2 linked regions of the Thalassoroseus pseudoceratinae genome follow. The protein of the gene in region 1 interacts with the protein of each later gene in a pairwise test. Links are inferred from orthologs where the notes say so. Each region holds a gene or a part of one and is shown on either strand. Other genes may lie near its edges.

Evidence for each region.
Region 2: the proteins of G6R38_RS09815 (region 1) and rsfS interact in binary tests that used the Escherichia coli proteins (3 or more experiments, as listed by UniProt). The link is inferred for Thalassoroseus pseudoceratinae from one-to-one orthologs.

The regions. Positions count from the first base shown.
Region 1 is NZ_JAALXT010000002.1:1,107,908-1,112,906, reverse strand. Bases 2,111-4,999 are described here. They hold G6R38_RS09815 (ATP-binding protein), read right to left. Parts: upstream 4,191-4,999; coding sequence 3,030-4,190; downstream 2,111-3,029. Other genes in these bases: G6R38_RS09810 (HEAT repeat domain-containing protein), read right to left, coding at 4,272-4,999; G6R38_RS09820 (hypothetical protein), read left to right, coding at 2,586-3,005; G6R38_RS09825 (DUF1559 domain-containing protein), read left to right, coding at 2,111-2,462. Outside these bases: G6R38_RS09830 (DUF5682 family protein), read right to left, coding at 1-1,338; more of G6R38_RS09825, read left to right, coding at 1,524-2,110.
Region 2 is NZ_JAALXT010000004.1:512,447-516,242, reverse strand. The notes cover bases 1,056-3,796. They hold rsfS (ribosome silencing factor), read left to right. Parts: upstream 1,056-2,085; coding sequence 2,086-2,508; downstream 2,509-3,796. Other genes in these bases: argS (arginine--tRNA ligase), read left to right, coding at 2,716-3,796; G6R38_RS16405 (sodium-translocating pyrophosphatase), read left to right, coding at 1,056-2,052. Also shown: more of G6R38_RS16405, read left to right, coding at 1-1,055. UniProt on the Escherichia coli protein: Functions as a ribosomal silencing factor. Interacts with ribosomal protein uL14 (rplN), blocking formation of intersubunit bridge B8.

The sequences.
Region 1 (4,999 bases):
GGTTAAGTTTTCACGGTGGGCGAGGTCCTCTCCGGCTTCTTGCGTGGCGTAAGGAATGCCACAGGCGAGCAGTCGCTCGAATGTCACGACACGAGCCCGGTCCAATGGACTTCGCAACGGGTCCAATCGCATCCGTTTTTGCTCGCCGATTCGCTTCGGTCCGGGAAGTTTCAGTTCTTCGAGCAGACCTTCAACATACGGAGCCAAACCGGATCGCGGTAGATCGACTGGCAGACTCCCGAAATGATTGCCAACCAGCACTTCTTCCATCGCAGCGGCGACCGCCCGACCGATCCCGAGTAGTTCCCCCCGCGTGAGACACGTTTGTACCGCCTCGATGAATTCGCCACGTCCCGGTGCCCACCAACCTCGCAAGCGAGCCAGATCGCGAGCCATTCGCAGCACTTCCTTGCCATCCGCAACATTAATGGGATGCTTCGCCGTTCGGAGCGCTCGGCAAACCTGAACGGTCAGTTCCGCCGTGCTTGCATCGAGTTCGTTCGGCGATGTGGCCGACCAAGCGTTTTGATGCCAAATCGGATCGCGAATGCCGGCGGGATACCCCGATCGTTCATCGAGTTGCCCGAAGGAATACGGAATGAGTGCCGTCGTGATTTCACTCGGGCTCTGTTGCAGTTCCGTTTCCAACGCAGCGGGTTCCGACCACAGCATCGGCTCGGGTAACAACGCCGGTGCGTGGTACGCTCCCACGATGACCACAACTCGTCCCGTTTCGTTCGCGATGCACTCCCGCATGTGAGCTTCGCGGCGTCGATCGTATTCCGATGCCGTGCCGTCGTTGACCCGCAACGCATAACCGAACAGCAATCCCGATCGGCGAATCGCCTCCGGTGTGGCCCCCATCGCTGGCGTTTCGACCATTCGTTCCCACAGCGTTCCGACGTCGCGAGTCTGTGTTTTCTGAAAGAGCCGTTCCAGCAACCCCTCCGCCTCGGAGACGGTTGGTTCGTGAACTTCATTCCGATGCTGAGCAATCGGCAAATCGCAGGGTTTCACAGGGACATCATTCCGCAATGCCCAGCGAACCGCCGCCAACTCTGGAGAAAAATCGGCGAACGGATAGAAGCACAAACCGAACGCGTTCGCCGCACACCCGGCGAGCGCCACCGGAGCGGTCGTCTCCTCATGTCCCAACCACGGCAACCACTCCGCGAACTCCATCGGCAATTCGATGAGCACACATTCCGGCTGAAACGCATCGAGCAAGTTCGGAATAGACCGCGACAGTGCCGCCGAGTGATGTCGCACACCGATCAAGAACGGTGACGAAGACTCAAGCAGCGGTTGAAACTCTGCGTTTACAAACATAGTGCTCATTGAACTCGATTAGTCGTTCGTTCCATTGAGTGGCTTTCTCAATTCGATCCCGACAAGAAGTTTGCCTCAAACATTAGTGTTTTTTCATGGTTGCTATTTCGATTATGAAAGGATACCGTGAAAGCGAGTTCACACGTTAGCTCTCGGCGTAGTGAGTTTCTAGGTTTTATACTGGATCGAGAGCTATGCAGAACCAACAGAATCCACGCGGATTTACGTTAATCGAATTGCTTGTCGTCATTGCGATTATCGCCATTCTGATTGCCTTATTGCTACCCGCGGTTCAACAGGCTCGTGAAGCCGCCCGACGGACTCAGTGCAATAACAATCTTAAGCAAATTGGCATTGCAATGCACAACTATCATGGAACGTTCGGATCGTTCCCGTACGGCGTCCGTGAGCACGGCGGTGTCGATTCCCTGAGCAGAGACACATGGTTTCATCGCTTGCTCCCATTTGTTGAGCAAGAGAATTTGTCAGAGGCCTATGAGACGGCGAACCCGCCGCATTGTTGGCACGTCGGAGATGACGTGAAATCCGTTCCGGTCGATGGGTTCATGTGTCCGTCCGACCCCGCAGGACCAGCTTTTGGTGGGGCCTCGACTGCAAACGGTTTCCAAGGCAACTATGTCGGCTGCACAGGGGATGCCCGGATGGTCCGCAGCAACAGCAGCGGTGGGAATTTCCGCGGATTATTCTGGGAGACCACCAATACAAGTAAGACTGCTCGTATCCGAGATATCATTGATGGAACGTCCAATACGCTGCTCGTCAGTGAAGTGATTATTCGAGGTCGAGCACCGAAATCGGGTGCGTGGGGAGCCGGCGGTGGATACTGGGGTGGTGGCACCGGGGGCGGCTATGGTTTCACCACGCTGGAAGCTCCGAACACGTCCGTCCCCGACATTCTGTACGGCTGCAAGAGTACGACATTCCCACGTTCACCCTGCACCTCCGTCACCAATTACAATGAGCCGCTGATCTCCGCACGCAGCTATCACCCTGGTGGTGTCCAAGCCGTGATGGCCGACGGTTCGACTCGGTTCATCACCGAAAGTATCGACATCGACACTTGGCACGCGATCGGAACACGTCAAGGGTCGGAAGTTGTGAGCGGACTCTAGATCACTCGTGTCGAGTCGAAGCATCTTTCAGTCAGCATTCGCTGAGTGATTGCCCTAACTGTGAAATGATTGATTGCGCTTGGATTCCGTAGGTTCCTTTGCTGAGAAAATCGAGTTAATTGGATGTTTCCCAACACGTTATTCAGAACCACGCTCTCGCTCGCTTTATTGATCATTCTTGGTTGTGGCTCTGCCCCTGAAGGCCCCGAAACGGTGTCTGTTTCAGGGGAGGTCACCTTCGATGGCGAGCCGGTGGAAAGCGGCGATATTATTTTTCGTCCCCAAACCGGTTCGGGGCGGTCGTATGCTGGCAAGATTGAGAATGGTAGTTATCAGTTCGAAGTCGAATCCGGCGAAAAACGCGTGGAAATTACCGCTCACAAAGGGAGTGGCCAGATGGACGATTCTAATCCAGATGAAGCGACCGAGATTCTGCACCAATATCTTCCGTCTCAATACAATGCCGACACGAATCTATCGGCAAGCGTCGGACAAGATGGCGAGAGTGGCTTGGACTTCGAATTGAAGTCGGACGGGACCTAATAGAACCGAGAATTGAGACAGGAATTATTGTTCTTCAAGTTCGCGGCGAAGTTCGAAGAGGCGTTTCCAGAGTCGGGAACCATCTTCGCTTCGTCGTTTGATGACACTATCCCAGTAGGCCAACAGTCGACCGCGATCTTGAGCCTCGTCCTTCAAGACGACTCCCAGTAGCAGACCGGGCAGCAGCGATAGCGGGTCTTGCTCTGACGGAAAGTATGCGGATTGACGCCCCATCGAGGTTGCAACTGCGACGGCTTCGGCGGTACTCATGACGGTACTCGGTTTCTCGACAGACCACCCTTCCGACGTGCGACCTTCTCGCAGATCGCGGAACGCAGTCACCAAGATGTCGAGGACGCCATCGTCGACCGCAAGGTCCACACCGCCGGTTTCCAGGTAGGTGGTCGCTTGCGATTTCACCAGCGCGACTTCTCGCTCGTGCGAGGAAATCGGCGGGATGACTTCAAAGTTGAACCGCCGTTTCAATGCGGCTGACATTTCCGAAACACCACGGTCACGCAAGTTCGCGGTTGCGATGATGTTGAACCCCGGTTTCGCGAACACACTCCCTGCGTCGCCGGAGAGTTCCGGCACCATCAACCGCCGTTCTGAGAGCAAGGAAATTAAGGCGTCCTGAACTTCCGGCAGACACCGAGTGACTTCTTCCACCCGCACCAAACGCCCTTCTTGCATGCCGATCATGATAGGCGATGGGACGAGTGCGGCTTCACTCGGACCTTGTGCCAGCAAGAGGGCGTAATTCCAGGCGTAGCGAAAATGATCTTCCGAGGCCCCGGCTGTTCCCTGAATGGTGAGATCGGCATTCCCGCTGACTGCGGCAGCGAGCAACTCCGAGAGCATCGACTTTGCGGTCCCCGGTTCACCGACGAGTAACAGTCCGCGTTCCCCGGCCAGTGTGACGACGCAACGTTCGATCGTGCTGCGTTCACCGACGAACTTCTCCGTGATGGCCAACGACTTCTCCACACCCTTCGGGGTACGAGTGCCCTTCGGCAACTTCAGCTTTTCGCCATCAGTTCCGCAAATGAATTCCACCACCCGCCGTGGCGACAATCGCCAACCTGCCGGTTTGGGAAGATCGTCAGCCTTGTCCAATGCTGCCAGAAATGCCAACTCATCGGCGAACCGAATTTCTGCGGGTGGGGATTGTCGATCGTCAGACATGAGCGGCTTCACTTCGAATGGGAGACGGGGTGAATCTGGCCCAAATCATACCAGCGTTCGCCCCTCATCCCAACCAGCCGGTCAAGTTTGATCCGACGAGGGACTCATCTGAACCCGACGGGCCGCGACGGCTTCCAAGGCGTGCCGGGCGAGTTCCAAATCGCCATCCTCAAAGACTTCGTTGATGACCGCTTCCGGGTCATCTGTCACAGCCATCAACGAATCGACCGCTTGGTTGATCAACACTTCTTGGACGCGAACCAAACCGAGTTTCAACACGCGAACCAAATGCGGAGCGGTTTCCTTTGCAGTCTGACCATATCTCCCGACAGCCCACGTCGCAGCGTTCACGACGCTCAAGTTTGCATCTTTCAAGACCTGAACCAACTCGGGCAGAACCATTTCCGGCTCACGTGCTGTCCCACCAATCGCGAATGCCGCCGCCTGTCTCACTGTTGGTTTCGGATCGGTCAACGCGAGCACGATTTCCTGGAAGTGTGGTTCCGCGGCCGGTCCTAACCGATCGAGTGTCGCCAACGCATCGGTCCGAACAATCGGATTATGATGTCGAAGGTTCTCCGCAACCAAATCGGAGAGCCGACGTTTTTCGTCTTCGTTCTCATTCGGCCAATCTTGAACGGCCCAAAGTGCCAACATCCGCCGACCGTCGGTACCGGATTTCAAATCGGCTTCCAATGCGGACAGTGATCGTGACGGTGTTGGGGAGTCCGGTGAAAACCATGCATCTCCGGTTTTCGTCAGATATTTCAAGCCGTCTACACACGTTGCTTCCGCGTCACGTCGAAGAT
Region 2 (3,796 bases), on another replicon or contig:
CGTAGCGGCGCGGTGATGGGATTGATCGTCGTTGGATTAGGGCTCTTGGACATTTGCCTATGGTTCGGTTTTCTGAATTGGATTTGGAAAATGGAGCTGGCGGAAATCACCGTGACCATGCTGTGCTTCGGTATGGGGGCGAGTGCTCAGGCGTTGTTCGCACGTGTCGGCGGTGGAATTTTCACCAAAGCGGCTGATGTGGGGGCGGATATCGTTGGGAAAGTCGAGTCAAATATTCCCGAAGACGACCCACGAAACCCCGCCACCATCGCAGATAATGTGGGCGACAACGTCGGAGATGTTGCCGGGATGGGAGCCGACCTATATGAATCCTACTGCGGTTCGATTCTCGCCAGTGCCGCTCTCGGTGTGGCTGCGTTCCACGGTGTTTCATCGCAAATGCAGTTCATGATGCTCTTGCTGCCAATGTTGTTGGCGGCGTGCGGAATTGGTCTTTCGATCGGCGGGATTTACCTGGTTCGCACGGAAGAGGGGGCGACCCAACGCAATTTGCTCAGCGCTCTGGCGAAGGGAATCAATGGAAGTAGTATCGGTGTAGCGGTTGTGGCAGCGATTTTGGTGATCATCACACTCGTTCTGCCCTCCAACAACCTAACTTACGCCGCCGATGCCAGTGAAAACTTACCGAAAGGGTGGGGGCTGTTCTGGGTCTACGGGTCGATTGTCACCGGTTTGCTCGCGGGGTGGGTGATCGGCAAGTGGACGGAGTATTCCACCAGCGAGGAATACGCACCGACCAAACGAATCGCCGATCAGTCCGTGACTGGTCCGGCAACGGTGATCATTGGTGGTGTTGCTGAAGGGTTTTATTCGGTGTGGGTGCCGATTGTGACCGTCGGCGTGGCAATTCTGCTCGCCTTCGGATTCGCCACTAACTTCAATTATGCCGACCCTCGCGTGTTTGCCTTAGGGCTTTACGGCGTGGCAATTGCAGCCGTCGGAATGCTGAGCACACTCGGAATCACACTCGCGACAGATGCCTACGGGCCAATCGCCGACAACGCCGGTGGCAATGCCGAGATGAGTCATCAAGATCCAACCGTCCGACAACGCACCGACGCCCTCGACAGTCTCGGCAACACCACCGCCGCCACCGGGAAAGGCTTTGCGATTGGTTCCGCGGCTCTGACGGCGTTGGCTTTGCTGGCAGCGTATGTGGAGGAAGTTCGGATCGGTTTCGAGCGGTGGGCGGTGAAGTCCGAAGTGGTCGCCAGCGAAAGCGAAACAAATGCCACGCTACTCAAAATCGATCGTGACGTACTTGTCTTCAACGATGGCGAGAAAAACCATGCCTATTTGCTCTATCCGGTCGGTCGGAATCCCAGCGAATCCGTTCAAGCGATTGAGAACGCAGAGATTGGTCAAACTGTCAGTGCCAATCTCCAAGAGATGGTGACCAACGAAGCCATCGTCGAGAACTCGACCGCGACAATGCCGGACTTTGTACGGTACTACAACGTAACCCTGATGAATCCGGCGGTGTTGGTGGGAATGTTCCTCGGTGTGATGCTGGCCTTCGTGTTCTGTTCACTCACGATGAAGGCGGTGGGGCGGTCTGCGAGTGATATGGTCGAGGAAGTACGTCGCCAGTTCCGTGAGATTCCTGGGATCATGGAGGGAACCAGCGAACCGGAGTACAGTCGGTGTGTCGCTATTAGTACGCGTGCCGCTCAGCGTGAAATGATCGTTCCGTCGGCAATCGGATTCGGCGTGCCGATCATTGTTGGGCTGATTTTGGGTGTGCCCGGAGTGATGGGTTTGCTCGCGGGGGGATTGACCTCCGGCTTCGCGGTAGCAATTATGATGGCAAATGCCGGGGGGGCATGGGATAATGCCAAGAAGTACATTGAAGCTGGTGCACATGGTGGGAAAGGGACGGAAGCTCACAAGGCAACCGTCGTCGGCGACACCGTGGGCGACCCCTTCAAAGACACCAGTGGCCCGAGCCTAAACATTTTGATCAAATTGATGAGCATGGTGTCCGTCGTCTTCGCCGGTTTCATCGTGCAATGTGCACTGCGAATTTTCTAAACCGTTACCGCAAACTGGGAGTCCAGATTAATCGTGATCGAACAAGTTCAAACACAACGCACGGCCGAACAACAGCAGTCTCTGATTCAAGCCTGTCGGTGTGCACGCATTTGTGAAGACTTGCGTGGTCGCGACACGCTGGTGCTGGAAATGATCGGCATCACACCGATTTTCGATTACTTCGTCATCACGACTGGCACGAACCGTCGGCAGATGCATGCCTTGTCTGACGAGGTCAGCAAATTGCAGCGGACGTCTGGGACTGCCAAGCGGGGCAGCGAAGGTTACGACGAAAGCACCTGGATCGTGCAAGATTATGGCGACATCATCTTGCACGTCTTCACCGAAGAATCGCGAGAGATGTACGACCTCGAGTCGTTGTGGGCCGACGCGAAGCGCATCGATTGGCAAAGCGTTTTGGAAGAATCCAGTTCCGAGAACTGTGCTGTTGAATAGGTTTTAACGAACAGGGTTCTCTGCCTGTGGTCAGTCCGTCACGTCAATTGCTGACGGGCGATCAGGCGACAGAACCTGCGACCTCGAAACGTCAACTGATCTAGCCGACCTTGAACGAACGCTCTCCACTCGCTAGACGTTGGAGGGCGTTTTTATTTGTTCTCTCCTTTCACCGAACACCGCGACGGATTGTCGCTTGGTCCGACTATGAATATTTCTGCTGAACTGCGTCGTCGTTTTGAATCCGCACTTGCCACGCTAACGGACGATCCGGCTGAGTACGCCGCTCTCGTGCGACCGGCTCAGAATACCCAATTCGGCGACTATCAAGCGAACTGTGCCATGCCATTGGCCAAGAAACTCTCGGACAAACCTCGCGATGTCGCCGCGAAGATTGTCGAGAACCTGGACGTCTCGGACTTGTGCGAAACTCCCGAGATTGCCGGCCCCGGTTTCATCAATTTGAAACTCCGCACAGACTGGCTGACCGAACAGGTCAACGCGGTCACTCATGATGATCGCTTGGGTGTGAAGCCCGTTGCGAATCCGCAAACGATTGTCATTGATTACTCGGCTCCCAATGTCGCCAAGCCGATGCACGTCGGACACCTGCGTAGCAGTGTGATCGGAGCGGCTTTGTACAAAATTCTGACGTTCCAAGGCCACAAGGTGATCAGCGACAATCACATCGGCGACTGGGGCACTCAGTTCGGGATGATCATCTATGGCTATAAGAATTTCCTCAATCCGGAAGCCTACAAAGCGGATGCGGTAACGGAACTTGCGCGACTTTATCGACTCGTCAATATACTGAGCGACTATCACGAGAACGTCAACGAAAAGTTGCCTAGTGCGAAGCAGCGATTGCAAGAATTCGAGCAACAACTCGCCGACGCAGAAGCGAACTCTGACCCCGCAGAAAAGTCAGCAAAGAAAAAACTCAAGAAACTACGAGCAGGTGTCACTTCGCAAGAGAAGGCTGTGCAGTCACTCCAGCAGTCGATCGAAAAGTTTGAAGCCGATCCGGAACTGAAAGAACTTGCGGACAACCATCCGGATATCGCACGGCTTGCAAGACTCGAAACTGCTAAACTGCACAGTGGTGATGAAGAGAATCGAAGACTCTGGGATGAGTTTCTTCCGGCGTGTCTTACCGCTTTACAAAAAGTCTATGATCGACTCGGAGTTTCATTCGATCACACACTCGGTGAGAGTTTCTACGATCCGATGCTTGGCGAAGTCGTGGAAGCGTTGGAAGCGAAGGGGCTTGCATCGGAAAGCAAAGGTG